Microbispora hainanensis: one gene and its partner. The protein of the gene in region 1 binds, or shares a complex with, the protein of each later gene. Links are inferred from orthologs where the notes say so. Each region holds a gene or a part of one and is shown on either strand. Other genes may lie near its edges. The genes, in order: secA and secY.

Region 1 (14,228 bases):
GTCGTCAGGGCAATGAGCGTGGGTACGTCCGTGCTGCCGTTTATCGCCCCTCGGATAATCGGCTCGAACGCCGTGGCGAGTGCTCCCGCCTTCCATTGCGGGACCCTGCTCTGTAGTTCCTTGACCAGGACCCGCACGTTGGCGGCGCCGAACTGTTCGTCATCCAGTTTCGGCGACCCCATAAAGGTCTGAACACACCCGTCGCCGGTGAGGATGGTCTGCAGGTTGTTCAACCCTGTGTTCTTCTGCATGTAGTACTCGGAGTGACCGGACGACCGGCCGGTGGCCAGCCGTCGGATGTCGGCCATCTCCGCAGGATCCTTGCCGTGTGCTTCCGTGTAGGACACCCAGTCGCCTGGGGCGCGCATGGCGAACACCTGGGTGCCGGGTTTCAGCTTGAGATCGGCCGCGCTCTTGATGGTGGGGCCGAGTCCCGGGCTCCCCATGAACACGACCGAGTCGAACGGCGTCCCCTCCTGCAGGGCCTTGCTGGACAGCAATGTGCCGTAGCTGTGGGCGAACAGGGCGAACTTCGCACCCTTGGCCGCCTCCAGCCCGGCACGGAACGAATGCAGTGCGGGGGCACCGGCCTCGGCCTTGGCAGGCAGCACGGAGTCGCCGAACTCAGGCGTGTCATAACCGAGCCACGTGATGACCGCGCTCTCCGGCAGATCCCTCTTGGTCTCGGGATCTCTCAAGAGCAGCGTGGCGTCTCGCGCTATGTCGTGGTAGTTGTCGAGCCGGTTGGTGATGCCGGGGACCATGACGGCGACGTGTTCGGCCTTGGCGAGGTCGCCGAAGACCTCCGCGACGCGGCCGTCGCCAGCCGGATCGAACAGCAGGAACTGGCGCGGGACGGACCGGCCGTCGCCGGTCACCCGCGGCTGGAGGAATTCCGTCATGCGGGCCACCCGCTTCTCCAGAAGCGTCACCTGGGGACTTTTGGGGTCGGTGGCCTTCAAGGCGGCCAGGTCCTTCTGTTCATGGGTGAGGGCGCGCTCGATCAGGAGCCGGTTGGCGGCGTAGCGCACTGTGGCCGGCGCGCCGTCCAGTCGCCCGACCACGTCGGGCTGTTCGATCGCGAGCCAGGATCGTTCGGCGGCGGTCAGTTTGCCGAAGAATTTTCGGATCGCCTGAACTCGCTGCTCCGGAGTGGATGCGGCGTTGTCGCTGATGACCTTTTTCAGGTCTTTCCGCAGCCGGATTTTGTCATCACCGGAAATGGTCCCGACTGCGGTGGTCAGGCCGAATGTGGACAATGCGCCGAATGGGTCCCCGCCCTTTTCCGCTGCGCGGACGATAGCGGCCCGGTTGCCCAGTTCTGTGGCGGTGTCCCCGGCCCACCGCAGCATGGCCGCCAGTGGAGTGGCCTGGGCCTGTCCCACGAGTTGGCAGGCCCGCTTGTAGTACTGCTCCGCCAGTTGTCGTTTGTCGGTGAGAAGCTTGGCCAGTTGTTCCAGATCGTCCGCGTCGACCACCCGTTCCGGCTCCACAGGACTAAAACCTAGCCCGTCGTTGCACAATGTGGAAGGATTCTTACGCCACCCGCCTGGATCGGATGGAATAACGGGGATGTCTCTGCATGATGATTTGAGCCGGTTGGCACATGAACATGAGGATCTGGCCGAGGCGATTGATGAAGTGCTGCAGCCGGTCGGCGTCCTGATGGACCGGATGAGTTGGAAGGGCCCGCATCGGGATCGGGTGCAGGCCGAGCTGGGAGCGATGCGGCGCGGCACCGGGACGGTCAGTGGAAGCCTGCGAGAACGGGCCGTGCTGCTCAGGGGCGCGGCGGCGGCCGTCCCCCCAACGCCCACACCGGGGATCTCGCAGCCGCCGTCTCCGGCGGATCTGGTGAGAGGAGTTCTCCGCCAGATGAGCCCAGTGGGGCCCGTCGTATCTGACGTGCTCTCCCGGTACGGCCTCCTCTGAGAAACCGGGCCTTACGATGCCGGCCGAAAAGCCGCGACATCGAAGCAGAGTGCGTGATTCGGGGGTGTGGGCACTTATCGTGAAGAGGATGAGCACGTTCCGCGCAGCAGGTGTCGTTCACCCAGGTATGTCCTGGTGCCGGGGGTAGTAACGCCTCGACGAAGATCCACACCGGTTCCCGAACCGTGCCATGATGGCGATCCAGCGTCCTTGGCCCCCGCAAGGAGGTTCCGTGACCCGACCCGACGAGGCGGCCCGAGCAGCCGGTCGCAGCGAGCCGATCCGTGTGCTGATCGTCGACGATCACGCGCTGATCCGCCGCAGCCTGGAGCTCGCGCTGGCCGCGGAGGCGGATATCGAGGTGGTCGGCGAGGCGAGCGACGGCCAGGAGGCCGTGGAGCTCGCGGACCGGTTGATGCCGGACGTGGTCCTGATGGACGTCCGCATGCCGAGGCTGGACGGCATCGGGGCGACCCGGAAGATCAAGGAGTCGGTGCCGAGCACCCGGATCATCATGCTCACCGTCAGCGACGAGGAGGAGGACCTCTTCGAGGCGATCAAGGCGGGTGCGACGGGCTATCTGCTCAAGGACGTCCAGATCGACGAGGTGCCCGACGCCGTGCGCGGCGTCCACGAGGGGCAGTCGCTCATCAACCCCGCGATGGCGGCCAAGCTGATCAGCGAGTTCGCGAACATGAGCCGCAAGGAGGCCGAGCGGCCTCCCCAGCTCCCGGTTCCCCGCCTGACCGACCGGGAGATGGAGGTGCTGCGCCTCGTCGCGAAGGGTATGAACAACCGCGAGATCGCGAAGGACCTGTTCATCTCCGAGAACACGGTGAAGAACCACGTCCGCAACATCCTGGAGAAGCTCCAGCTCCACTCGCGCATGGAGGCCGTGGTCTACGCAGTGCGCGAGCGGCTGCTGGAGATCACCTGATCGGCCGGCCCGGGCCGCCGGCCACCGCGGCGCGCAGCGGGGCCTCCAGGTCGGCCGCGCCGACCCGCTCCACCCGCACGTCGGTGCAGCCGACCCAGCTCGCGGCCTCCCACAGGGCGTCGCTCATGGCCTCCACGGCCCTGGCCCGGCCGCCGGGCTCGAAACCGACCTGCTTGGCGACCAGCGTGGCGCCCTCACGGGCGGGGTCGACCCTGCCGATGATCCGCCCGCCCGCGAGCACCGGCATCGCGAAGTAGCCGTGCACCCGCTTGTCCTTCGGGACGTACGCCTCCAGGCGGTGGTTGAGGCCGAACACGCGCTCGGCCCGCGCCCGCTCCCAGATGAGCGAGTCGAACGGCGACAGCGGCGTGGTGCGGTGCCGCCCACGCGGCTCGCTCTCCAGCGCCGCGGGGTCCGCCCAGGCGTTCGGGCCATGCGGGTCCGTGCCGCGCCGTGCGGGCCAGCCGGACACCCGTACGGGCACGAGGCCGGCGGCGCCGCTCAGCAGCGCCTCGTCGAGCATGGCGGCGTGTTTGCCCTTGACGCGGGTGAAGTCGACCAGGTCGGCCCGGGTCGCCACGCCGAGCGACCGCCCGGCGATCGTGGTCAGCCGGGTCACGCACTCGTCGTCGGACAGATCCTGGGCGAGCAGGTCCGCCGGGACGGCGCGCTCGGCGAGCTCGTAGACGCGCCGCCAGCCGACGCGGCGGGTGCAGACGACCTCACCGATGTCGAGCAGGAACTCGATGGCGATCTTGGTGTCCGACCAGTCCCACCACGGCCCTCCGTTCTTGGCGCCGCCGATGTCGGCCGTGGTGAGCGGGCCGTCCGAGCGCACCTGCTCGAGGACCTTGTCGACCACGGGCGGCACCTCGTGCCAGCGGTAGCGCCGGTCCCGGTACGCGCGGCGGCGGAAGGCGTACAGCGGCCACTGCTCGATGGGCAGGATGCAGGCGGCGTGGCACCAGTATTCGAAGGCGCGGGCGGGATCGTCCCAATAGGCCCGCTCGACCGCGGAGCGGCCGACCGCCCCGAGGCGCGCGTACGCGACGAGCTCGTGGGAGCGGGCCAGGACGGAGATGGTGTCGAGCTGGACGGCGCCGACGCGCCGCAGCATGCCGGGGACGCCGCCGCCGCGGGCGGTGGCGCCGAGGAAACCCTGGGCCCGGAGGATGATCCTGCGGGCCTCGTCTGCGGTCAGGTCGGTCACAGCCAGAGATGCTAGACGCTGTGACCGACAAAACCCCTACGGCGGTTCGGGGGCTGCCTCAGGAGCTGATGGACCGGTGCTCGAAGGGCGAGTGGTGCTCCTGGACCGGGATCTGGCGGGGCGCGTCCACGATCACGTCCGAGAAGATGTCGAACGCGAGCGCGAGCAGCCCGCCGACCGCGCAGATGCCGACGCCGATCCAGACGAAGAGCCAGTTGGGGCCGAGGGTCAGCGCCACGCCCCCGAGCGTGAAGCCGATGAGGATGATGATGACGGCAAGCCAAGATTTGGCGCTTCCCGCGTGGCTGCCCTGGTGTCCGCTCTGTGCCATACCCCGTTTTCTACCTGATGGCAGTGGTGGTCGGAACATCGGGGGAACCCCTGGCGGCGGTTTTCCCCCATGAGTTATGCGATTGTGCCGCGGCGCTCCGTCGATAGCAGGTGGGTGTGTCTGGTACTGGAACCGCCTACGATGGCTAGCGGGGAAGTATGTCTCGTCCTCACACCCCGGTGATCAACCGAGGTAGACCTGCGAGGAGCTTTACTAAAAGTGCCAGCCATTCTCGACAAGATCCTTCGCGCCGGCGAAGGCAAGACTCTGCGGAAGCTCAAGCGCATCGCCGAGCAGGTCAACTCCATCGAAGAGGACTTCAAGAGCCTGTCCGACGCCGAGCTCCGCGCGCTGACCGCCGAGTACAAGCAGCGTCACGCCGAGGGCGAGTCCCTCGACGACCTGCTCCCCGAGGCGTTCGCGACCGTACGCGAGGCCGCCCGCAGAGTGCTCGGGCAGCGTCACTTCGACGTGCAGATCATGGGTGGCGCCAACCTGCACATGGGCAACATCTCCGAGATGCGCACCGGTGAGGGCAAGACGCTCACCTGTACTCTTCCCGCCTACCTCAACGCGATCTCGGGCAAGGGCGTCCACGTCGTCACGGTCAACGACTACCTGGCCAAGCGCGACGCCGAGACCATGGGCCGCGTCCACCGCTTCCTCGGCCTGGAGGTCGGGGTCATCCTGGCCAACATGTCGCCGGAGGAGCGCCGCAAGCAGTACAACGCCGACATCACGTACGGCACGAACAACGAGTTCGGCTTCGACTACCTGCGCGACAACATGGCGTGGTCGATCGAGGAGTGCGTCCAGCGCGGCCACAACTTCGCCATCGTGGACGAGGTCGACTCGATCCTGATCGACGAGGCCAGGACCCCGCTCATCATCTCCGGCCCGGGCGAGCAGTCGGGCAAGTGGTACCAGGAGTTCGCCAAGATCGTGCCCCGGCTGCGGCGCGGCACCGAGGGCAAGGACGGCGAGGAGAGCACCGGCGACTACGTCGTCGACGAGAAGAAGCGCACCGTCGGCATCCTCGAAGCGGGCGTGGAGAAGGTCGAGGACTGGCTCGGCATCGACAACCTCTACAAGCCCGAGCACACCCACCTCGTGCAGTTCCTCAACAACGCCCTCAAGGCCAAGGAGCTGTTCAAGAAGGACAAGGACTACATCGTCGTCGACGGCGAGGTCCTGATCGTCGACGAGTTCACCGGGCGCGTGCTGCACGGCCGTCGCTACAACGAGGGCATGCACCAGGCCATCGAGGCCAAGGAAGGCGTGAAGATCAAGGACGAGAACCAGACTCTCGCCACGATCACGCTGCAGAACTACTTCCGCCTCTACGACAAGCTCGCCGGCATGACCGGTACGGCGGCCACCGAGGCGAACGAGTTCCACCAGACCTACAAGCTGGGCGTCGTCCCGATCCCGACCAACCGGCCGATGGTCCGCAAGGACCAGCCCGACGTGGTCTACAAGACCGAGGACGCCAAGTTCCAGGCCTGCGTCGAGGACATCAAGGAGCGCTACGAGAAGGGCCAGCCGGTCCTCGTCGGCACCACCAGCGTCGAGAAGTCCGAGAAGCTGTCGCGGATGCTCAAGCGTCAGGGCGTGCCCCACGAGGTGCTGAACGCGAAGAACCACGCGCGTGAGGCCGCGATCGTCGCCGAGGCGGGCCGCAAGGGCGCCGTCACCGTGGCGACCAACATGGCCGGTCGAGGCACCGACATCATGCTCGGCGGCAACCCCGAGTTCCGCGCCGACCTTGAGCTGCACCAGCGCGGCCTGTCGCCGACGGAGACTCCGGAGGAGTACGAGAAGGCCTATCCCGAGGCGCTGGAGAAGGCCAAGGAGGCCGTGAAGGCCGAGCACGAGGAGGTCACCGAGCTCGGCGGGCTCTACGTGCTGGGCACCGAGCGGCACGAGTCGCGGCGCATCGACAACCAGCTCCGCGGCCGTTCCGGCCGTCAGGGCGACCCCGGTGAGTCGCGCTTCTACCTCTCGCTCGAAGACGACCTCATGCGGCTGTTCAACTCGGCCAGGGTCGAGATGATCATGACGCGGCTCAACATCCCGGACGACGTGCCGATCGAGTCGGGCATGGTCTCCAAGGCCATCGCCTCCGCGCAGCACCAGGTCGAGCAGCAGAACTTCGAGATCCGCAAGAACGTCCTCAAGTACGACGAGGTCATGAACCGCCAGCGCACGGTGATCTACGCCGAGCGGCGGCGGGTGCTGGAGGGCGCCGACCTGCACGAGCAGGTCCGCGGCTTCGTCACCGACGTCGTGGACGACTACGTCAAGGGCGCCACGGCCGAGGGTTTCGCCGAGGAGTGGGACCTCGAGAAGCTGTGGAAGGCGTTCGGCCAGCTCTACCCGATCTCCTTCACCGTCGACGAGCTCATCCAGCAGATCGGTGGCGACCGCGAGGAGCTCACGGCGGAGATCATCGCCGAGAAGGTCAAGGAGGACGCGCTCGCGGCCTACGACCGCCGCGAGGAGCAGCTCGGCTCCGAGGCGATGCGCGAGCTGGAGCGCCGGGTCATCCTGTCGGTGCTCGACCGCAAGTGGCGCGAGCACCTCTACGAGATGGACTACCTCCAGGAGGGCATCGGCATGCGTGCCTATGCCCAGAAGGACCCGCTGATCGAGTATCAGCGCGAGGGCTACGAGATGTTCTCCGCGATGCTCGACGGCATCAAGGAGGAGTCGGTCGGCTACCTGTTCAACCTCGAGGTCGAGGTGCAGGCCAACCCGATCGTCGAGGAGAACGCCGAGGAGGACACGGCGCTCGCCGAGACCGGCTCGATCATCGCCCGCGCGCTGCGGCAGCCGTCGCGGCCGACCGAGATGGTCTACACCGCGCCGGGCGAGAGCGGCGACGTGGAGGTCAACCGGGTGCGGTCGACCCCCGAGCAGCGCGCCGCGTACGGTGACACCGAGCGCAACGCGCCCTGCCCCTGCGGCTCGGGCAAGAAGTACAAGCGCTGCCACGGCGACCCGCGCAACCAGCAGGCGTGACCTGAGAGCGTGACCTGAGAGGGACCCCGCCGGGCGATGCCCCGGCGGGGTCCTTCGCGTCCTACGCCGTCTCGAAGTCGGTGACCAGCCACTGCACGCCCCGCCGCTCCAGCCGTACGGCGAGCACGCGGCTGCGCGTCCCGCAGTGGACGAGCAGGCACATCTCGATGACTCCGTCGCGGGGGCGCTGCACGTGGGGGAGGCCGGTCAGGGGCGGCCGCTCGGTATCGATCATCTTCCCGGCCCGGACCAGCTCGCGGTAGGCCCGCTCGGTCAGCCGGTCATGGACGGTCTCCGGCGGCCTGCGACCGGCCAGGACCTCCGCGAGCGCCTGGCCGAGCCCCCGCAGGCGGCGCTCGTCCGTGGGCGTGCCCGTACGGGCCGGGAGGGGGGCCAGGGCGAGTGCGCCGTACGTGGCGGGATGGGTGATGTGGCCGCCGCCGTCACGCTCGTCGTAGGGAGGATCGGCCGGGGGGACGGACGCGAGCCGTGGCAGGGGGACGGGCTTGGGCATCGGGACTCCGCTCTCTGCGCCGTGAACCTGACTGACGTCTTAAAGAGGTTGCGGTCATCCGCCCTGATACGAGAAAACGCCAACTTTGCCGAGCCGCGGGCCTTTGTGCAGAGGTTCGTCCGGGAAGATTCCGGCCAGGTTCCCGCGGGTTGGCGGGGTCACCGCGGATTTGGGCGCGGGCCTGCCGGCCATTAGCGGCATCCGCAATGCGGGAAAACAACAGGGGCGCCCGGGATCACCGGGCGCCCCTGCTCCCTGAGAGGGGAACCTGACGCGTCAGGCGCGGGCCCGCGCCGTGTCGGCGCTCTCCCCCGAGTCCACGTCGGGCTCGGGTTCGCGACCGGGCGTCATGATGTTCAGCTTCTTGATCAGGAAGCTGAAGATCACGTAGTAGACGACGAAGTAGATGACGCCGATCAACATGATCAGCCAGAAGTTGTGCGTGTTGTCCTTCGTCGCGTTCAGGGCGGCGTCGATCGCGCCGGCGGAGAACCCGAAGCCGAGCCGTCCGTCGAGGGCCGCGACCACGGCCATCGAGATGCCGGTGAGCAGCGCGTGGGCCGCGAACAGGATCGGGGCGACGAAGATGAACGCGAACTCGATCGGCTCGGTGATGCCGGTGACGAACGAGATCAGGGCGGTGGAGAGCATGATGCCGCCGACCGTGGCGCGGCGGTGCGGCGGCGCGGCCCGCCACATGGCGATCGCGGCGGCCGGCAGGCCGAACATCATGACCGGGAAGAAGCCCGCCATGAACGCGCCCGCGCCGTCCTGGCCCGCGAAGTAGCAGTTCAGGTCGCCCGTGGCGTGCGTGGCGCCGACGGTGCACTCCGGCACGGTGAACCAGACGATCGAGTTGACGAAGTGGTGCAGGCCGAAGGGGATGAGGCCCCGGTTCACGATCCCGTAGATGCCCGCGCCGATCGTGGCGTTGCCGGCGAGCCAGTCGCCGAAGCTGCTCAGGCCCTGCCCGATCGGCTGCCAGATCAGGCCGAAGACCACGCCGAGGACGAGCCCGGCCAGCGCGGTGAGGATCGGCACGAAGCGGCGGCCGCCGAAGAAGGCCAGATAGGCGGGGAGTTTCGTCCGGTAGTACTTCTGCCACAGGATGGCCGCGACAAGGCCCATGAGGATGCCGCCGAGCACTCCGGTCGGGTTGGCCGACGCGAGGTTGAGCACCTCTGTCGGCTTGCCGTCCGCCCCCAGGACGGACTGGACCACCTTCGTGTGCACCGCCGAGTCCGCGGAGGCGTCGAAGAACATCAGGTGGGTGACCCGGTCCCAGACGAGGTAGCCGACCACGGCCGCAAGGGCGGTGGAGCCGTCGGCACGGCGGGCGAAACCGACCGCGACGCCGACCGCGAACAGCAGCGGCAGCGCGTCGAACAGTGCGCCGCCCGCGCCGCCGATGACCTGAGCGATCTTGTCGAGCGTCGCGTTGTCCGTACGGCCGAGGAGGTCGTCCTGGCCGATCCGGAGCAGGAGAGCCGCGGCGGGCAGCGCGGCGATCGGAAGCATCAGCGAGCGGCCGATGCGGGAAAGCGCGGTCATCACCGCGTTCTGGCCGGCAGGTGCTGCGGGCAGGCCCGCGTCGGCGGAGGTGGAACTCATCTGGTGTTCCTCCAGGATGGGGGGACTACTAGAGGCGTCGGGCCGGGGCTCCGAGGAGCGTCCGGAGCTGGTAGCGGTCGGCGCGATAGGTGGAGACGCCGAGTTCGGCGCATACCCCGCCGGCGAAGGACCGGCGCTGCAGCAGCAGCACGGCCCCGCCCCGGGGCAGTTTGAGCAGATCGGCGTCGCTCGGGTCGGCGAGCCCGCCGTCGATGGTCAGCTCCCCGGCGTCCATCACGAGTCCGTAGCGCGACTCGAGCAGGGCGTACAGGGATCGTCCGGTCAGGTCGTAGGCATCGAGATCGGGTGCGAGCGCCACCGGGATGTGGGCGCGCTCGATGCTCAGCGGTTCCCCGTCCGCCGTGCGCAGCCGCTCGATGAAGTGGACGGCGTCTCCCGGCTGGATGCCGAGCTGCCGTGCGAGGTGGGCACTGGCCCGGACCACCCGCCGGTCCAGGTCGCGGGAGCCCGGCTCCATGCCGCGCGCCCGCATGTCGTCGGTGAAGGAGGTGAGTTGGAGCGCCAGCTCGATTTTCGGGCGGGCCACGAACGTTCCCTTACCCGGGACGCGGTGCAACCGGCCCTCGGACACCAGGTGGTCGACGGCCTGTCGTACCGTCATACGAGACAGGTCGTAACGCTGGCTCAGGTCACGCTCGGAGGGGATCGCCGCGCCGATCGGCAGCTCGTTGCTCTCGATGAGGTCGAGCAGGATCTCCCGTAGCTGGAAATACTTGGGCACCGGGCTGTCCGGATCGATCTGGGCCACTGATCCCTCCCCTCTCGCTCAGGATCGTCCGAATAAGTTAAGGTTCTTACTGGTCTAGTCCGGACTAGACCACAGCCGGGAAATGTGTGTCAATGTATGGGCCGGCGACGGATCGATAACGGACAAATCTCGCCAGAGCAGAGGGAGATCATCAATGACGACCAGGATGCGCGGTGAGATCGCCGAGCAGCCCGCGGCGATCCGGGCGACGCTGGACGCCCTTCTGCCGAGGACCGGTGAAGTCGAGGCGGTCGCACGCGACACGCGCCACTTGCTGTTCGTCGCCCGCGGGACCTCGGACAACGCGGCGGTGTACGGCCGTTATCTGATCGAGGCGCGGGCGGGCCGGATGGCCGCCATGGGCGCCCCCTCGGTCGCCACCACCTACCGCCGCAAGCTCGACCTCGACGGCGTGCTGGCCGTGGGCCTGTCCCAGTCGGGCCGTACGGAGGAGATCGTCGAGACCCTCCAGTGGGCGAAGGACTGCGGCGCGAAGACCGTCGCGATCACCAACGGCGGCGAGGAGTCGCCGCTGGCCCAGGCCGCCGACCTCGCGCTGTGCACGCTCGCCGGCGAGGAGAAGGCCGTCCCGGCCACGAAGACCTACACGACCCAGCTCGCCGCGCTGGCCGTGCTCGCCATCGGCCTCGGCGCCGACGTCGACCCCGACGACCTGCGCCGGGTGCCGGACGCGGTGGAGAAGCTGATCTCCGACCCCGGTGACCTGGACGCCGTCGTCGAGGGCCTGGCCGACAAGCCCGGCGTCGTCGTGTCCGGCCGCGGCCTGGCGTTCTCGACCGCGCTGGAGCTGGCGCTCAAGCTCAAGGAGGCGTGTTACCTGCACGCCATGGGCCTGTCGTACGCCGACCTGCTGCACGGTCCGATCGCGGTCGTGGACGCCGAGACCCCGGCGATCCTGGTGGCGGCGGGGGAGGGCCCGACGCTGGCGGGCACGGTCGCGCTGGCCGAGCGGGTCACCGGCGCGGGCGCCGCCGCCTTCGGCGTCGGGGGCGGCGAACGGCTCGCCGCGGCCTCGACCGCCGCCCTGAACGGTCCGGACCTGCCCGAGTGGGTGGCCCCGCTGGGACTCATCGTCCCCGGGCAGTTGCTCACCGAGGCGCTCGCGCGCAGGCTCGGTATCGACCCCGATTCCCCCCGCGGTCTGAAGAAGGTCACGCAGACCGACTGACGGCAGGCCGTTCGATACAACAGGAGGACCCCATGGCTGCAGACGCCGAGGCGATCATCGCCGGGCTCGGTGGCGCCGACAACATCATCGAAGTGGAGCCGTGCATCACCCGGCTGCGCACCGAGGTGCACGACGCCTCGAAGGTGGACCAGGCCGCGCTCAAGGCGGCCGGCGCCCACGGAGTGATGGCGGCGGGCAACGTCGTCCAGGTCGTGGTGGGCCCCGAGGCCGACACCATCGCCAGCGACATCGAGGACATCATCGGCTGAACCGGGAGATCGTCGCGGGTCCGCCGGTCTCTTCGGCCGGACCTGTGACGACGCCTGCCCGGATCTCAGGGAAGGGCTCTTCATTGACGACTGTTCTCGCCCCGGTCGCGGGGGCGGCCATCGGTCTCGCCGCCGTGCCGGACCCGGTGTTCGCGCAGGCGATGGTCGGCCCGGGGACCGCGATCGACCCCCTCAGGGAGCCCGTCGAGGCCCTGGCCCCGATCGACGGCACGATCGTGAAGCTGCACCCACACGCGTACGTCGTGGTGGGGGACGACGGCAGGGGCGTGCTGGTGCATCTCGGCATCGACACCGTGCAGCTCAAGGGCGAGGGCTTCCGCCTGCTCGCGGCCGAGGGGGACCGCGTCGGCGCGGGGCAGCCCGTCGTGGCCTGGGACCCCGCGGCGGTCGAGGCCGGCGGGCGCTCGCCGGTCTGCCCGGTGGTGGCGCTCGACGCCGTGGCGGACTCCGTCGGCGGGCTCGCCGAGGGCAGCGTGAGCGCGGGCGACCCGCTCTTCGAGTGGTCGTGATCAGGTGACCGCTCAGGTGACGACGGCCGCGCTCTTCGACCTCGACGGCACTCTGGTCAACACCGAGATCCGCAACCGTGCCCTGTGGCGGATGTTCCTGGAGGACCACGGCATCACGTTCGACGACACGCTGTTGCGAAGCGTCGTGGGCCGTCGCGGGGTGGACGTCATCCCCGAGGTGCTGCCCGGTCTGGACCCGCAGGTTGTGATGGAGGAGATCCGCTCCTATTACGACCATCCGGACCTGCCCGACATCGTGCCGGTGCCGGGGGCGGCGGAGCTGGTGGCCCGGGTGGCGGAGCAGGGGGCTCCGCTGGCCCTGGTCACCTCGGCCCAGCGATGGTGGGCGGTGGAGCGGCTCACCGAGATCGGCGTGGTGGAGATGGTGCGGACCATCGTCTCCGCCGAGGACGTGACCGTGGGGAAGCCGGACCCGTCCGGCTATCTCAAGGCGGCGGATCTGCTCGCCGTGGACCCGGCCGCGTGTGTGGTGTTCGAGGACTCGCTCGCGGGGATAGCGGCGGCCCGGGCCGCGGGTATGACCTGCGTCGCGGTGGCCACCACGCATCATCCGGATGAACTGTCACACGCGGATCTGGTAGTACCCGATATGTCGGGTATTGACTGGCCTTTGACGGAACTACCGGCGGTCTAGACCACCGCCGCAGGAGGAGGAAATCGTGGCCGAACGCACAGTCAGCGTCGCGTCCGAGGTCGGGCTGCACGCCCGCCCGGCGGCGACGTTCGTGCAGACCGCGGCGAAGGCGCCCTACGACGTCACCGTCGCCAAGGCGGGCGGCTCGCCGGTGAGCGCGAAGAGCATCCTGTCGGTCCTCGCGCTCGACGTACGGCAGGGGGAGTCGATCGTCATCCGCGCGGAGGGCGACGGCGCCGAAGAGCTGCTCGACGAGCTCGCCAAGATCGCCTCGGCCTCCTGACGCCAGTGGACGGGCAGCGGACGACGGGGATGACAGCGGGGGACGAGACCGGCACTGTGCTGGCCGGCACTGGGGTGAGCCCGGGCGCGGGATATGGGCCGGCCCATGTGCTCGCGGGTGAGATCCCCGAGCCCGACAAGGAGGCGCGCCACGACGGCGACGCCGCCGCCGAGCGGTCCCGCGCGGAGCGGGCGGTCGAGGAGGTGGCCGCCGACCTGGAGGCGCGCGGCGCCCGGGCGGGCGGCGAGGCCCAGGAGGTGCTCGGCGCGCAGGCGCTGATGGCCCGCGACCCGAGCCTGGCCATGGAGGTCGGCGAGCTCATCGAGCAGGGCGTGGCCGCCCCGCGCGCCGTCTTCGACGCCTTCGGCAGGTATCGGGACCTGCTCGCGGCGGCCGGCGGCTATCTGGCCGAGCGCGTGACGGACCTCGACGACATCCGCGACCGGGTGATCGCCGTGCTCACCGGGCTGCCCATGCCCGGCGTGCCCACCAGCGCCGACGAGCCGTTCGTGCTCATCGCCAAGGACCTCGCCCCCGCCGACACCGCCCTGCTGTCCAAGGACGTGGTCGCCGCGTTCGTCACCGAGCAGGGCGGGCCGACCAGCCACACGGCGATCCTCGCCCGCTCGATGGGCGTGCCCGCCGTCGTGGGCTGCGCCGGTGCGACCGCGATCGCCCCCGGCACCCCCGTGCTGGTCGACGGCGCGTCCGGGCAGGTGCTGCTCGCCCCGGACCCGGCCCGCGTGACCGAGGCGCGCGCCGCCGACGAGGCGCGGCGGGCGGTGCTGTCGGCGGCCACCGGCCCCGGCGCGACCGCCGACGGCCACCCCGTTCCCCTGCTCGCCAACATCGGCGGCCCCCGCGACCTGGAGAGCGCGCTGGCCAACGGCGCCGAGGGCGTCGGCCTCTATCGCACCGAGTTCCTCTTCCTCGACCGGGAGACCGCGCCGTCGGGAAGCGAGCAGGAGGAGGCCTAT
Region 2 (13,666 bases), 380 kb from region 1 along the record:
ACGCCGGTCGGTGGGGATGCCGTGGACGACCTCGTCGTTCACGGAGGCGCAGATCGTGGCGGGAAAGCCCTGGTAGCCCTTGAACGACGGGATCGCGCCCTCGCCCCGGATGGCCTTCTCGGCGATGGCGTCGAGGTCGAGCGGCGTCATCCCGGGCTCGACCGACTTCCGGAGCAGCTCCAGCGTGCGCGCGACGACCAGGCCGGCCGCACGCATCTTCTCCAGTTGCTCGGCGCTCTTGATTTGAATTCCGTGCCGGTTCTTCTTGAACACGTGACGCACCCCCTCCCGAAATTGTCCCATATAAGCCTGAACGCCACCCCATGTACTGGAGTGGCGTTCCCGGCCGCGGTAATGAATCAGTCGGCGAACCGCCGCAGCGCCGACATCGCCCGCTGAGTGATCTCCTCGACCGGCCCGGTCGCGTCGACCCCCTGCAGGATCCCCTCGTCGGCGTAGAACGCGATCAGCGGCTGCGTCTGCTCCTGGTAGACCTCCAGGCGCCGCCTGATGGTCTCCTCACGGTCGTCGTCCCGCTGGAAGAGCTCCCCGCCGCAGGCGTCGCAGACGCCCTCCACGGCGGGCGGGTCGAACACGACATGCCACACCTTGCCGCAGGAACGGCACGTACGGCGGCCCGCGAGGCGCCGGACGACCTCGTCGTCCTCGACGACCAGGTTGAGGACCACGTCGAGCGCCGTGCCGAACTCGGCCAGCATCTTCTTGAGGACCTCGGCCTGGGGCACGTTGCGAGGGAAGCCGTCCAGGAGGAAGCCCTCCTGCGCGTCGTCCTCCGACAGCCGGTCGCGGACCATGGCCACGGTCACCTCGTCGGGGACGAGGTCGCCGCGGTCCATGTACTCCTTGGCGAGCTTGCCGAGCTCCGTGCCGCCGGAGACGTTGGCACGGAAGATGTCGCCTGTCGAGATTTTCGGGATCGACAGGTGCGAAGCGATGAACTGGGCCTGCGTCCCCTTACCCGCTCCGGGGGGCCCAACCAGGACGACGCGCACTATCTCAGGAAGCCCTCGTAGTTGCGCTGCTGAAGCTGGCTCTCGATCTGCTTGACCGTGTCCAGACCAACACCAACCATGATCAGAATGCTGGTCCCTCCGAACGGGAAGTTCTGGCTCGCTCCGGCCACCGCCAGCGCGATGATCGGGATGAGCGAGATCACACCCAGATACGGAGCGCCTGCGGCCGTGAGCCTGTTGAGCACGTAGCTCAGGTACTCAGCGGTCGGCCGGCCCGGACGGATGCCCGGGATGAACCCACCGTACTTCTTCATGTTGTCAGCCACTTCAGGGGGGTTGAAAGTGATGGACACGTAGAAGTACGTGAAGAAGACGATCAGCAGGAAGAACGTGGCCATGTAGACCGGGTGGTCGCCCCTGATCATGTTCTGGGCCAGCCACTCGATGACCGCGTTGGGCTTCTGGCTGTTGCCGAACAGCGTCACCAGAAGCTGCGGCAGATAGAGCAGCGACGAGGCGAAGATGACCGGGATGATGCCGGCCTGGTTCACCTTGAGCGGGATGTAGGTCGAGGTGCCGCCGTACATGCGACGGCCGACCATCCGCTTGGCGTACTGGACCGGGATCCGGCGCTGCGCCTGCTCGATGAACACGACGACGCCGATCATCACGATGCCGACGATCATCACGATGACGAACTTGAACGGGCTCTGCCGGAAGATGTTCACGAGCTCCGACGGGAACACCGCGATGACCTGAGTGAAGATCAGGATCGACATGCCGTTGCCGACGCCGCGGTCGGTCACCAGCTCGCCCAGCCACATGATCACGGCGGTGCCGGCGGTCATCGTGATGACCATGGTGATCAGCGGGAAGACGTCCTGGCTGAGCAGGATCTCCTGGTTGCAGTTCTGGAAGAGCTGCCCGCTGCGGGCCAGGGCGACGAACGCGGTGGACTGCAGCACCGCCAGCCCGATGGTCAGGTAACGGGTGTACTGCGTGATCTTCGCCGTGCCCGCCTGGCCCTCCTTCTTGAGGGCCTCCAGCCGCGGGATCACCACCGTCAACAGCTGCAGGATGATGCTCGCGGTGATGTACGGCATGATGCCGAGCGCGAACACTGAAAGTTTCAACAGGGCGCCGCCGCTGAAGAGCTGCACCATCCCGTAGATGTTGGCAGCGTCTCCCGCCTGGGCCTGCTCCAGACACAGGGCCACGTTCTGGGCGTTGACCCCCGGAGTGGGAAGCACCGAGCCAAGCCGGAACAGCACGATGATGCCCAGTGTGAAGAGCAGCTTCTTGCGCAGGTCAGGCGTCCGGAACGCCCGGGTAATCGCGGTCAGCACGGTCCCTCCTGCGCGCCAGTGACGCGGTAACGGTCGGCGATGGCCCGCAAGGCGTCCATCGACATGTCTTCCTGCCAGAGTGCTTGGTCGAACACGGGGGGACCCCCGTGCCAGGCGAACTCTAACGCACTACGGGCGCGGAGGCTCATAGTGAACCTCCGCGCCTCGCAGCACGTGATGCCTACAGCTCGGAAACCGAGCCGCCGGCCGCGGCGATCTTCTCCTTCGCGCTGGCGGAGAAGGCGTGCGCCTGCACGTTCAGCGCCACGGAGATCTCGCCGGTGCCCAGCACCTTGACGGGCTGGTTCTTGCGGACCGCACCCTTGGCCACCAGGTCGTCGAGCGTGACGTCGCCGCCCTGGGGGAACAGCTCCCCGAGCCTGTCCAGGTTGACGACCTGGTAGGTCGTCTTGAACAGGGCGTTGGAGAAGCCCTTCAGCTTCGGCAGCCGCCGCTGGAGCGGGACCTGGCCACCCTCGAAGCCCGGCATGACAGCCGTACGGGCCCGGGTGCCCTTGGTGCCACGGCCGGCCGTCTTGCCCTTGGAGCCCTCGCCACGGCCCTTGCGGGTCTTGGCCTTGTTGGCGCCGGGGGCCGGACGGAGGTCGTGGATCTTGAGCGGAGCGTTCTCGGTCATGACTAGTCGACCTCCTCAACCTCGACGAGGTGCGACACCTTGGCGACCATGCCCCGGATCTCCGGGCGGTCCTCCTTGACGACGACGTCGCCGATTCGCTTCAGACCCAGCGAACGCAGCGAGTCACGCTGGTTCTGCTGGCCACCGATCTTGGACCGGGTCTGGGTGATCTTCAGACGAGCCATCACTAGCTCACCGCCTTCGCGGCCGCGGCCGCCTCGGCCAGACCCTCGGCACGAGCCTTCAGCATCGCCTTGGGAGCGACGTCCTCGATCGGCAGGCCACGGCGGGCGGCGATCTCCTCGGGCCGGCTGAGGCCCTTCAGAGCCGCCACGGTGGCGTGCACGATGTTGATCGGGTTGTCCGAGCCGAGTGACTTGGACAGCACGTCGTGGATCCCGGCGCACTCCAGGACCGCGCGGACCGGGCCACCCGCGATGACGCCCGTACCGGGCGAGGCCGGACGCAGGAGGACGACGCCGGCGGCGTCCTCGCCCTGCACCGGGTGCGGGATGGTGCCCTGGATGCGCGGAACCTTGAAGAAGTGCTTCTTGGCCTCCTCGACACCCTTGGCGATCGCCGCGGGCACCTCCTTGGCCTTGCCGTAGCCGACCCCGACGAGACCGTTGCCGTCGCCGACGATGACCAGCGCGGTGAAGCTGAAGCGCCGGCCGCCCTGGACGACCTTGGCCACTCGGTTGATCTTTACGACGCGCTCGATGTACGAGACGCCCTTGTCTGCGGCGCCACCGCGGCGGTCCTCACGACGGTCACGCCGCTCGCCACCGCCGCCGGCACCGCGACGCGGAGCTGCAGCCATCAGTGGTTCCTCTTCTCGTTGCTCTTTGGACGGGTCGTCGGTCGCGACCCACGGACCGGAGTCATCAGAACTCCAGCCCGCCTTCACGGGCGCTGTCCGCGAGAGCGGCGATCCGCCCCGCGTAGCGGTTGCCACCGCGGTCGAACACGACAGCGGTGATCCCGGCGGTCTTGGCCCGCTGAGCGAGAAGCTCGCCGACCTTCTTCGCCTTCTCGGTCTTGTCACCCTCGGCGTTGCGCAGCGAGACGTCCATGGTGGACGCGCTCACCAGCGTGTGGCCCTGAGTGTCGTCGACGATCTGCACGAACAGGTGACGGGTCGACCGGTTGACGACCAGGCGCGGACGCTCGGCCGTGCCGAAGACGTTCTTGCGGACACGGCGGTGCCGGCGAGCCCGGGAGACCGTGCGGGCGGCCGTGTGCTTGCCGAACGCAGTCTTTCCAGCCATGCCTACTTACCAGCCTTTCCGACCTTGCGGCGGACAACCTCGCCCTGGTAGCGCACGCCCTTGCCCTTGTACGGGTCCGGCTTGCGCAGCTTCCTGATGTTGGCGGCGACCTCGCCGACCCGCTGCTTGTCGATGCCGTCCACGTGGAACAGGGTCGGCCTCTCGACACGGAAGCTGACGCCCTCGGGGGCCTTGACGATCACCGGGTGGCTGAAGCCCAGAGAGAACTCCAGCTCCGTCGGACCCTTGGCCTGGACGCGGTAACCGACGCCGACGATCTCGAGCGTCTTCGTGTAGCCCTGCGTGACACCCGCCACCATGTTGGCGATGAGCGTGCGGGACAGGCCGTGCAGCGCACGAACCTTGTTCTCGTCGTTCGGGCGCGTGACGGTGATGGTGCCGTCCTCGCCGCGCGAGACCTCGATGGGCTCGGCGACCGTGTGAGTGAGCGTGCCCTTGGGCCCCTTGACCTGGACTTCCCGGCCGTCGATCGTGATGTCGACACCCGCCGGTACGGGGATGGGCAGCCGTCCGATTCGCGACATGCTGAGTGCCTCCCCTCGTTACCAGACGTAGGCGAGGACTTCCCCGCCCACTCCACGCTTGCTCGCCTGCCGGTCCGTCATCAGACCGCCGGACGTCGAGATGATCGCGACGCCCAGACCGCCCAGAACGCGGGGCAGGTTGTCCTTCTTTGCATAGACCCGCAGACCGGGCTTCGACACCCGGCGCAGGCCCGCGATGGCGCGCTCGCGGCTGGGGCCGAACTTCAGCTCCATCACGAGGTTCTTGCCAACCTTGGCGTCCTCGACGCTCCAGCCCTGGATGTAGCCCTCCTGCTGGAGGATCTCCGCGATGTGTGCCTTGATCTTGGAGTAAGGCATGCTCACGGTGTCGTGATAGGCCGAGTTCGCGTTACGCAGACGAGTCAACATGTCTGCGATCGGGTCGGTCATCGTCATGGCCGGTGGCCTTCCTCACCGCGGTTTCCCCGATGGGACCTTCGGTGTGGTCGTGGGCGCTGCGACCAGCGCCCGGTTGATATGACTTCTTTACGGCTGGCCCGCGGAGGGCTTACCAGCTCGACTTGGTGATGCCGGGCAGCTCGCCCCGGTGCGCCATCTCGCGGAAGCACACGCGGCACAGCCCGAACTTGCGGTAGACAGCGCGGGGACGCCCGCAGCGGGAGCACCGAGTGTACGCCCGGACCTCGAACTTCTGCTTGCGCGCTGCCTTGACCTTCAGCGACGTCTTCGCCATGATCAGGCCTCCTTGAAGGGGAAACCGAGGAGCTTCAGCAGCGCCCGGCCCTGCTCGTCGTTCTTCGCGGTGGTCACGACCGTGATGTCCATGCCCCGCTGCCGGTCCACCTTGTCCTGGTCCACCTCGTGGAACATGACCTGCTCGGTGAGGCCGAAGGTGTAGTTGCCGTTGCCGTCGAACTGCTTCGGCGACAGACCACGGAAGTCCCGGATACGCGGCAGCGCCAGCGACAGCAGACGGTCGAGGAACTCCCACATGCGGTCGCCGCGCAGCGTCACGTGCGCGCCGATCGGCATGCCCTCACGCAGCTTGAACTGCGCGATGGACTTGCGGGCGCGGGCGACGGCCGGCTTCTGGCCGGTGATCGCGGTCAGGTCGCGAACGGCGCCCTCGATGAGCTTCGAGTCGCGGGCGGCCTCGCCGACACCCATGTTCACCTTGATCTTGGTGATCGTGGGCACCTGCATGATGTTCTCGATGCCGAACTCCTCGCGCAGCTTCGCGATGATCTCCTCGCGGTAGCGCTGCTTGAGGCGCGGAACGATGCGCTCTTCAGTCGTGGCGGTCATCAGCTGTCCTCACCCGTCGCCTCGGCGTCGCCCTTCGCGGCGGCCTTCTTCTCGGGCTTCTTCTCGTCATCCTTGAGCTTCTTCACGTTGCTCACGTGGATGGGAGCCTCCATGGTCTGCACGCCGCCTTCCTTGGCGCCGCGCGGTCCCTGGTTGGTGACCTTGGAGTGCTTCTTGATCATGTTGACGCCCTCGACCACCACGCGCTCCTCGCGCGGGTAGGCGGCGATGATCCGGCCCTTGGCGCCCTTGTCCTTGCCGGCGATGACCTGGACGAGGTCGCCCTTCTTCACGTGCAGCTTCGGCATCACAGCACCTCCGGCGCGAGCGAGATGATGCGCATGAACTTCTTGTCGCGCAGTTCACGGCCGACGGGGCCGAAGATGCGGGTGCCCCGAGGGTCGCCGCTGTCCCTGATGATGACCGCGGCGTTCTCGTCGAAGCGGATGTAGGAGCCGTCGGGGCGGCGGCGCTCCTTCACGGTGCGCACCACGACAGCCTTGACAACGTCGCCTTTCTTAACGCCCCCGCCGGGAATAGCGTCCTTCACCGTGCCAACGATGACGTCGCCGATTCCCGCGTAGCGCCGACCCGAGCCGCCGAGAACGCGGATGCACAGAATCTCCTTGGCACCCGTGTTGTCGGCGACCTTGAGCCGCGACTCCTGCTGGATCACGTCTACTCCTGTTTGTCGTGCCGGTTCTCACCCTCGCGGTGAGCCTGGCCGAACCTGATGTGGTCTTTTTCCCTCGGCGACAGCCGTACGACCGCCGCCGCGGGCGGACGGGACCGATGCCCGGCCCCGCCCCTTGGACGCCATCATGGGGGGCGGTCTCCCACCCCCCACGAGGCGCGTCTGTGGTGTGTTACTTGGCCTTCTCGAGGATCTCGACGACCCGCCACCGCTTGGTGGCCGAGAGCGGCCGGGTCTCCATCAGGAGGACGCGGTCGCCGACGCCGCAGGCGTTCTGCTCGTCGTGGGCCTTGTACTTCGTCGTACGGCGGATGACCTTGCCGTACAGCGGGTGCTTGACGCGGTCCTCGACGGCGACGACGACGGTCTTGTCCATCTTGTCGCTGACGACCAGGCCCTCGCGGGTCTTGCGGTAGTTCCGCGCCGTCTCCGCGGTCGTCTCAGTGGTAGGGGTCTCGGTTGCTTCAGACATCGCTCGGCTCCTTCTCGACCGTGACGATTCCGAGCTCGCGCTCGCGCATCACGGTGTAGATGCGGGCGATCTCGCGGCGGACGGCGCGCAGCCGCCCGTGGCTCTCCAGCTGACCCGTCGCCGCCTGGAAGCGGAGGTTGAACAGCTCCTCCTTGGCTTCCTTCAGCTTCTGGACCAGCACCTCCTGGTCCTCGACACGCAGCTCCGCGGCGGTCAGACCCTTAGCCATCACGCCTCACCCACTTCACGCTTGACGAAACGGCACTTCATGGGGAGCTTGTGCATCGCGCGCCGCATGGCCTCGCGGGCCACGGGCTCGGCGACACCGGACAGCTCGAACATGACACGGCCGGGCTTGACATTGGCGATCCACCACTCCGGAGAACCCTTACCGGAACCCATGCGGGTCTCGGCCGGCTTCTTCGTCAGGGGACGGTCCGGGAAGATGTTGATCCACACCTTGCCGCCACGGCGGATGTGCCGGGTCATGGCGATACGCGCGGCCTCGATCTGGCGGTTGGTCACGTAGGAGTGCTCAAGCGCCTGAATGCCGAACTCGCCGAAGACGACCCGGGTGCCGCCCTTGGCGGCTCCGCTGCGGTCGGGCCGGTGCTGCTTGCGGTGCTTGACCCTGCGCGGGATCAGCATGGTCAGCTCCCTTCAGCACCCGGCTGCTCCGCCGGGCCGGTCTCGGGGGCGGCCTGCGCGGCCGCCTCAGTCCTGGGTGCACGGTCGCCGCGGCCTGCGCCGCCACGACGGGGACGGTCGCCGCCACGACGCGGACGGTCGCCCGCGCCACCGCGACGGTCGTCGCGCTCACGACGCTGGCTCGCACGGGCGCCGGCCGCGGCCGCCTCCCGCTCGGAGCGGCTGGTCGGGGCCTCGCCCTTGTAGATCCACACCTTCACGCCGATGCGGCCGAAGGTGGTGCGGGCCTCGTAGAAGCCGAAGTCGACGTCCGCACGGAGCGTGTGCAGGGGCACGCGGCCCTCGCGGTAGAACTCCGAGCGCGACATCTCGGCGCCGCCCAGACGGCCGGAGCACTGGACACGGATGCCCTTGGCCCCGCTCTTCATGGCGGACTGCATGGCCTTGCGCATGGCCCGGCGGAACGAGACGCGGCTGGAGAGCTGCTCGGCCACGCCCTGCGCGACGAGCTGCGCGTCGATCTCGGGGTTCTTCACCTCGAGGATGTTCAGCTGGACCTGCTTCTTGGTCAGCTTCTCCAGGTCGCCGCGGATGCGGTCGGCCTCCGCGCCGCGACGGCCGATGACGATGCCCGGCCGGGCGGTGTGGATGTCGACCTGGACGCGGTCGGTCGTGCGCTCGATCTCGACCTTGGAGATGCCGGCCCGCTCCATGCCCTTCTGCAGCATGCGACGGATCGCCACGTCCTCGGCGACGTACGACTTGTACAGCTTGTCGGCGTACCACCGGCTCTTGAAGTCGGTCGTGATGCCGAGGCGGAACCCGTGCGGGTTAACCTTCTGGCCCACTAGCGGGTCCTTCCCTTCGGCTCGCGGGACTCCACGATCACAGTGATGTGGCTGGTCCGCTTGTTGATCCGATAGGCACGACCCTGGGCACGCGGGCGGAAGCGCTTGAGCGTCGGGCCCTCGTCGACCCACGCCCGGCTCACGAAGAGCGTGTCCCGGTCGAGCTTGAAGTTGTGCTCAGCGTTCGCGATCGCGCTCGAGAGCACCTTGTAAACGGTCTCGCTCGCCGCCTGGGGAGCGAACTGCAGCACGGCCTGCGCCTCCGAAGCGGGCAGCCCGCGAATGAGGTCCACCACGCGGCGGGCCTTCCGGGGCGTGTGGCGCGCGTACCGCGCCTGTGCCCTGGCTTCCATCGCTTTCTCCTCTAACTGCTGGCTTGAAGGCGCTTACCGCCGGCTGCGGCGGTCTTCCTTGACGTGGCTGCGGAACGTCCGCGTGGGGGCGAACTCACCGAGCTTGTGACCGATCATCGACTCGGTGATGAACACCGGGACGTGCTTGCGGCCGTCGTGCACGGCGATCGTGTGGCCGATCATGTCGGGCACGATCATGGAGCGCCGCGACCACGTCTTGATGACGTTCTTGGTGCCCTTCTCGTTCTGGGCGTCCACCTTCTTCTGAAGGTGATCGTCCACGAAGGGACCCTTCTTAAGACTACGTGGCATTTCGGCTGCTCCTACCGCTTCTTCCTCTTGCTCCGACGACGGATGATCAGCCGGTCGCTGGGCTTGTTCGGCTGGCGGGTGCGACCCTCCGGCTTGCCCTTCGGGTTGACCGGGTGACGACCACCGGAGGTCTTGCCCTCACCACCGCCGTGCGGGTGGTCGACCGGGTTCATGGCAACACCGCGGACCGTGGGGCGCTTGCCCTTCCAGCGGTTGCGGCCGGCCTTACCGATGCTGATGTTGGCCTGCTCGGCGTTGCCCACCTGGCCCACGGAGGCCCGGCAGCGCACGTCGACCTGACGCATTTCTCCGGACGGCATGCGCAGCGTGGCGTACATGCCCTCCTTGGCGAGCAGCTGGATCTGCGCGCCGGCGCTACGGCCGAGCTTGGCGCCGCCACCGGGACGCAGCTCCACCGCGTGGATGAAGGTACCGGTCGGAATGTTGCGCAGCGGCAGGCAGTTGCCCGGCTTGATGTCGGCCGCGGGGCCGTTCTCGACCTGGTCCCCCTGCTTGAGGCCGACCGGGGCGAGGATGTAACGCTTCTCGCCGTCGGCGTAGTGCAGCAGCGCGATGCGGGACGTGCGGTTGGGGTCGTACTCGATGTGAGCGACCTTGGCCGGGATCCCGTCCTTGTCGTGGCGGCGGAAGTCGATGATCCGGTAGGCGCGCTTGTGCCCGCCTCCCTGGTGCCGGGCGGTCACCCGGCCGTGGACGTTACGGCCGCCCTTGCTGTGCAGGGGGGCAAGCAGCGACTTCTCCGGAGTGCTGCGCGTGATCTCGGCGAAGTCCGAGACGCTCGCGCCGCGACGACCCGGAGTCGTCGGCTTGTACTTACGGATGCCCATCTCTTTCGTTCATCCTTCGTCGGTTCGTACCGGTCGGGGTCCGCCTCACGGCGGTCCCCCCGGTGCTTACTCAATGGGGCGAGTCCCTCGCTCGGAGGCGAGGGGCCCCTCTCCCCGCTGCGGCAGGTGCTAGCCGATCTGACCGAAGATGTCGATACGGTCGCCCTCGGCCAGGCTCACGATCGCGCGCTTGGTGTCCGGGCGCTGGCCGTAGCCGTGCCGGGTCCGCTTGCGCTTGCCCTGGCGGTTGATCGTGTTCACGCCGGTCACCTTGACGCCGAAGATCTGCTCGACGGCGATCTTCACCTGCGTCTTGTTGGCACCCTTGCGCACCAGGAACGTGTACTTGTTGTGCTCATCGATCAGGCCGTAGCTCTTCTCAGAGACGATCGGCTTGAGGATGATGTCGCGCGGGTCGGCGATCTTCTGCATCAGGCCTCTTCCTTCCCGCTCTTCGCCAGCCGGGCCACGACCTGGTCGTAGGCCTCACGGGTGAAGACCACGTCGTCGTGGCACAGCACGTCGTAGGTGTTCAGCTGTCCCGCGTCCAGCAGGTGGACCTCGGGCGCGTTACGCAGGCTGAGCCAGGTGATCTCGTCGTTCTCGTCGACGACGACGAGCACGCTGCGGGCCTGCGTGATCTTGCGCAGGGCCTCCAGGGCGGCCTTGGTCTTGGGCGTCTCACCCGTGACCAGGCTGTCCACCACGTGGACGCGACCGCCGCCGGCGCGGTCGGACAGCGCGCCCTTCAGGGCCGCCGCCTTCATCTTCTTCGGCGTCCGCTGCTCGTACGAGCGCGGCTGCGGGCCGTGGACGGTGCCACCGCCGGCGAACTGCGGAGCGCGGGTCGAGCCCTGACGGGCGCGGCCGGTGCCCTTCTGCCGGTACGGCTTCTTGCCGCCACCGGAGACGTCACCGCGGGTCTTGGTCGCGTGGGTGCCCTGCCGGCGAGCGGCGAGCTGGGCGACGACCACCTGGTGGATCAGCGGGACGTTGACCTTGGCCCCGAAGACCTCCTCGGGGAGGTCGACGGTCCCCGTCTTGGCGCCGCTGGCGTCGAGGACGTCAATGGTCGTGGTCACTTCGCAGCAACCCCCTTCTTGGCAGCGGTGCGGAGGAGGACCAGGCTGCCGTTGGCGCCGGGGATCGCACCCTTGATCAGGATGAGGCCCTTCTCGGCGTCCACGGCGTGCACCTTGAGGCTCTGGACCGTCGTGCGGACGTTGCCCATCCGGCCGGCCATGCGCAGGCCCTTGAAGACGCGGCCCGGGGTGGCGCAGCCACCGATGGAACCCGGGGAGCGGTGCTTGCGCTGGGTACCGTGCGAAGCGCCCAGACCACGGAAGTTGTGGCGCTTCATGACACCGGCGTAGCCCTTGCCCTTGCTCTTGCCCGTGACGTCGACGTACTGCCCGGCCTCGAAGGTGTCGGCGAGGACTTCCTGGCCGACCGTGTACTCGGAGGCGTCGTCGGTGCGAACCTCGGCGAAGTAGCGGCGCGGGGTGATGTCGTGCTTGCGCAGGTAGTCGCCCAGGGGCTTGTTCACCTTGCGCGGGTCGATCTGCCCGTAGCCGAGCTGGACGGCGGAGTAGCCGTCCTTCTCCGGAGTGCGGACCCGGGTCACCACGCACGGACCGGCCTCGACGACGGTGACCGGGATCACCCGGTTCGCCTCATCGAAGACCTGGGTCATGCCGAGCTTCTTGCCCAGGACGCCCTTGATCTGCTTAGCCATGTCAGTGCGTTCCTTAGAGCTTGATCGAGATGTCCACGCCGGCGGGAAGGTCGAGACGCATGAGCGAGTCGACCGTCTTCGGCGTCGGGTCGATGATGTCAATCAGCCGCTTGTGCGTACGCATCTCAAAGTGCTCGCGGCTGTCCTTGTACTTGTGCGGCGACCGGATGACGCAGTACACGTTCTTCTCGGTCGGCAGCGGCACCGGGCCAGCGACCTTGGCGCCGGTCCGCGTCACCGTCTCGACGATCTTCTTGGCCGAGCTGTCGATGACCTCGTGGTCATACGCCTTAAGCCGGATGCGGATCTTCTGTCCCGCCATAATGGCCTCGGTGTCCTTCGCTGTCGTCCTATAAAGCTTCGCGCGGCCTGTTGCCGCAGGTCGTTTCCACGCGACCGACGTCCCGGAACCCGTCCGGTTCTCCGTGATCTGGCAGTGGCTTCGGCCGGCGCTCGGCCGAAAACACTGCGAGATCACGGTCTCGTCGTCCGTGGGGGGTCGTCTCCGGCCCCTGCGTGGTGCGGCGGTCAGGCCCTCGCGGACCCGACCGCCGCCCAGCGGTGCTACTACTTGATGATCTTCGTGACGCGACCGGCGCCGACGGTGCGGCCACCCTCGCGGATCGCGAACTTCAGGCCCTCTTCCATGGCGACCGGCTGGATGAGCTCGACGCGCATCTCGGTGTTGTCGCCCGGCATGACCATCTCGGTGCCCTCGGGGAGGTTCACCACGCCGGTCACGTCCGTCGTACGGAAGTAGAACTGCGGACGGTAGTTGTTGAAGAACGGCGTGTGGCGGCCGCCCTCGTCCTTGGACAGGATGTAGACCTGCGCCTCGAACTCGGTGTGCGGGGTCGTGGTGCCCGGCTTGATGACACACTGACCACGCTCGACCTCCTCGCGCTTGATACCGCGCAGGAGCAGACCGACGTTGTCACCGGCCTGGCCCTCGTCGAGGAGCTTGCGGAACATCTCGACGCCGGTGACGGTCGTCGTGGTGCTCTTCTCCTTGATGCCGATGATGTCGACGGTCTCGTTGACCTTGATGATGCCGCGCTCGATACGACCGGTGACGACGGTGCCGCGACCGGTGATCGAGAACACGTCCTCGATCGGCATGAGGAACGGCTTGTCGGTGTCACGAACGGGCTCGGGGACGTTCTCGTCCACGGCGTTCATGAGCTCGATGATGGAGTCGCCCCACTTCTCGTCGCCCTCGAGCGCCTTGAGCGCGGAGACGCGCACGACCGGCAGGTCGTCGCCCGGGAACTCCTGGGCGGACAGCAGCTCGCGGACCTCGAGCTCGACGAGCTCCAGGATCTCCTCGTCGTCGACCATGTCGGCCTTGTTGAGGGCCACGACGATGTAGGGAACGCCGACCTGGCGGGCCAGGAGGACGTGCTCCTTCGTCTGCGGCATCGGACCGTCGGTCGCCGCGACCACCAGGATCGCGCCGTCCATCTGGGCGGCACCGGTGATCATGTTCTTCACGTAGTCGGCGTGACCGGGGCAGTCCACGTGGGCGTAGTGGCGCTTCTCGGTCTGGTACTCGACGTGCGCGATGGAGATGGTGATTCCGCGAGCCTTCTCCTCGGGCGCCTTGTCGATCTTGTCGAACGGGGTCGCCTCGTTGAGCTGCGGGAAACGGTCGTGAAGCACCTTGGTGATCGCCGCGGTCAGAGTGGTCTTGCCGTGGTCG

Evidence for each region.
Region 2: the proteins of secA (region 1) and secY are in contact, whole or in part, in a crystal structure (PDB 3DIN), measured with the Thermotoga maritima proteins. The link is inferred for Microbispora hainanensis from one-to-one orthologs. Residues at the interface, in WP_004082002.1 of Thermotoga maritima: Glu261, Ala262, Arg263, Lys300, Ala301, Arg302, Thr303, Ile304, Ile305, Leu323, Tyr324, Asp325, Pro326, Val329, Ser330, Tyr333, Ile336, Lys340, Phe345, Val349, Glu363, Phe364, Tyr374, Ser375, Gly376, Gly377, Glu393, Ile395, Thr482, Ser483; in WP_004081795.1 of Thermotoga maritima: Glu108, Gly109, Glu110, Glu111, Ala236, Glu237, Arg238, Arg239, Ile240, Thr241, Ile242, Gln243, Tyr244, Ala245, Arg246, Arg247, Val248, Thr249, Gly250, Arg251, Arg252, Val253, Tyr254, Gly256, Ala257, Ser258, Thr259, Tyr260, Leu261, Pro262.

The regions. Positions count from the first base shown.
Region 1 is NZ_CP108086.1:3,741,158-3,755,385, forward strand. Bases 4,240-7,631 are described here. They hold secA (preprotein translocase subunit SecA), read left to right. Parts: upstream 4,240-4,629; coding sequence 4,630-7,431; downstream 7,432-7,631. Other genes in these bases: OHB01_RS17655 (HGxxPAAW family protein), read right to left, coding at 4,240-4,410; OHB01_RS17665 (Rv3235 family protein), read right to left, coding at 7,493-7,631. In the rest of the region: OHB01_RS17635 (alpha/beta hydrolase), read right to left, coding at 1-1,478; OHB01_RS17640 (hypothetical protein), read left to right, coding at 1,573-1,932; OHB01_RS17645 (response regulator), read left to right, coding at 2,165-2,869; OHB01_RS17650 (winged helix-turn-helix domain-containing protein), read right to left, coding at 2,862-4,079; more of OHB01_RS17655, read right to left, coding at 4,138-4,239; more of OHB01_RS17665, read right to left, coding at 7,632-7,945; OHB01_RS17670 (PTS transporter subunit EIIC), read right to left, coding at 8,222-9,556; OHB01_RS17675 (GntR family transcriptional regulator), read right to left, coding at 9,585-10,325; OHB01_RS17680 (SIS domain-containing protein), read left to right, coding at 10,480-11,514; OHB01_RS17685 (glucose PTS transporter subunit EIIB), read left to right, coding at 11,547-11,783; OHB01_RS17690 (PTS sugar transporter subunit IIA), read left to right, coding at 11,867-12,313; OHB01_RS17695 (HAD family hydrolase), read left to right, coding at 12,318-12,968; OHB01_RS17700 (HPr family phosphocarrier protein), read left to right, coding at 12,994-13,251; ptsP (phosphoenolpyruvate--protein phosphotransferase), read left to right, coding at 13,281-14,228. UniProt on the Escherichia coli protein: Required for protein export, interacts with the SecYEG preprotein conducting channel.
Region 2 is NZ_CP108086.1:3,358,141-3,371,806, reverse strand. What follows is about bases 167-2,996. They hold secY (preprotein translocase subunit SecY), read right to left. Parts: upstream 2,321-2,996; coding sequence 1,013-2,320; downstream 167-1,012. Other genes in these bases: rpmD (50S ribosomal protein L30), read right to left, coding at 2,960-2,996; rplO (50S ribosomal protein L15), read right to left, coding at 2,502-2,957; OHB01_RS16040 (adenylate kinase), read right to left, coding at 360-1,013; map (type I methionyl aminopeptidase), read right to left, coding at 167-273. In the rest of the region: more of map, read right to left, coding at 1-166; more of rpmD, read right to left, coding at 2,997-3,142; rpsE (30S ribosomal protein S5), read right to left, coding at 3,145-3,777; rplR (50S ribosomal protein L18), read right to left, coding at 3,842-4,225; rplF (50S ribosomal protein L6), read right to left, coding at 4,228-4,770; rpsH (30S ribosomal protein S8), read right to left, coding at 4,789-5,187; OHB01_RS16000 (type Z 30S ribosomal protein S14), read right to left, coding at 5,300-5,485; rplE (50S ribosomal protein L5), read right to left, coding at 5,488-6,057; rplX (50S ribosomal protein L24), read right to left, coding at 6,057-6,356; rplN (50S ribosomal protein L14), read right to left, coding at 6,365-6,733; rpsQ (30S ribosomal protein S17), read right to left, coding at 6,924-7,223; rpmC (50S ribosomal protein L29), read right to left, coding at 7,216-7,452; rplP (50S ribosomal protein L16), read right to left, coding at 7,452-7,871; rpsC (30S ribosomal protein S3), read right to left, coding at 7,874-8,719; rplV (50S ribosomal protein L22), read right to left, coding at 8,719-9,072; rpsS (30S ribosomal protein S19), read right to left, coding at 9,106-9,384; and 6 more genes. UniProt on the Escherichia coli protein: The central subunit of the protein translocation channel SecYEG. Consists of two halves formed by TMs 1-5 and 6-10.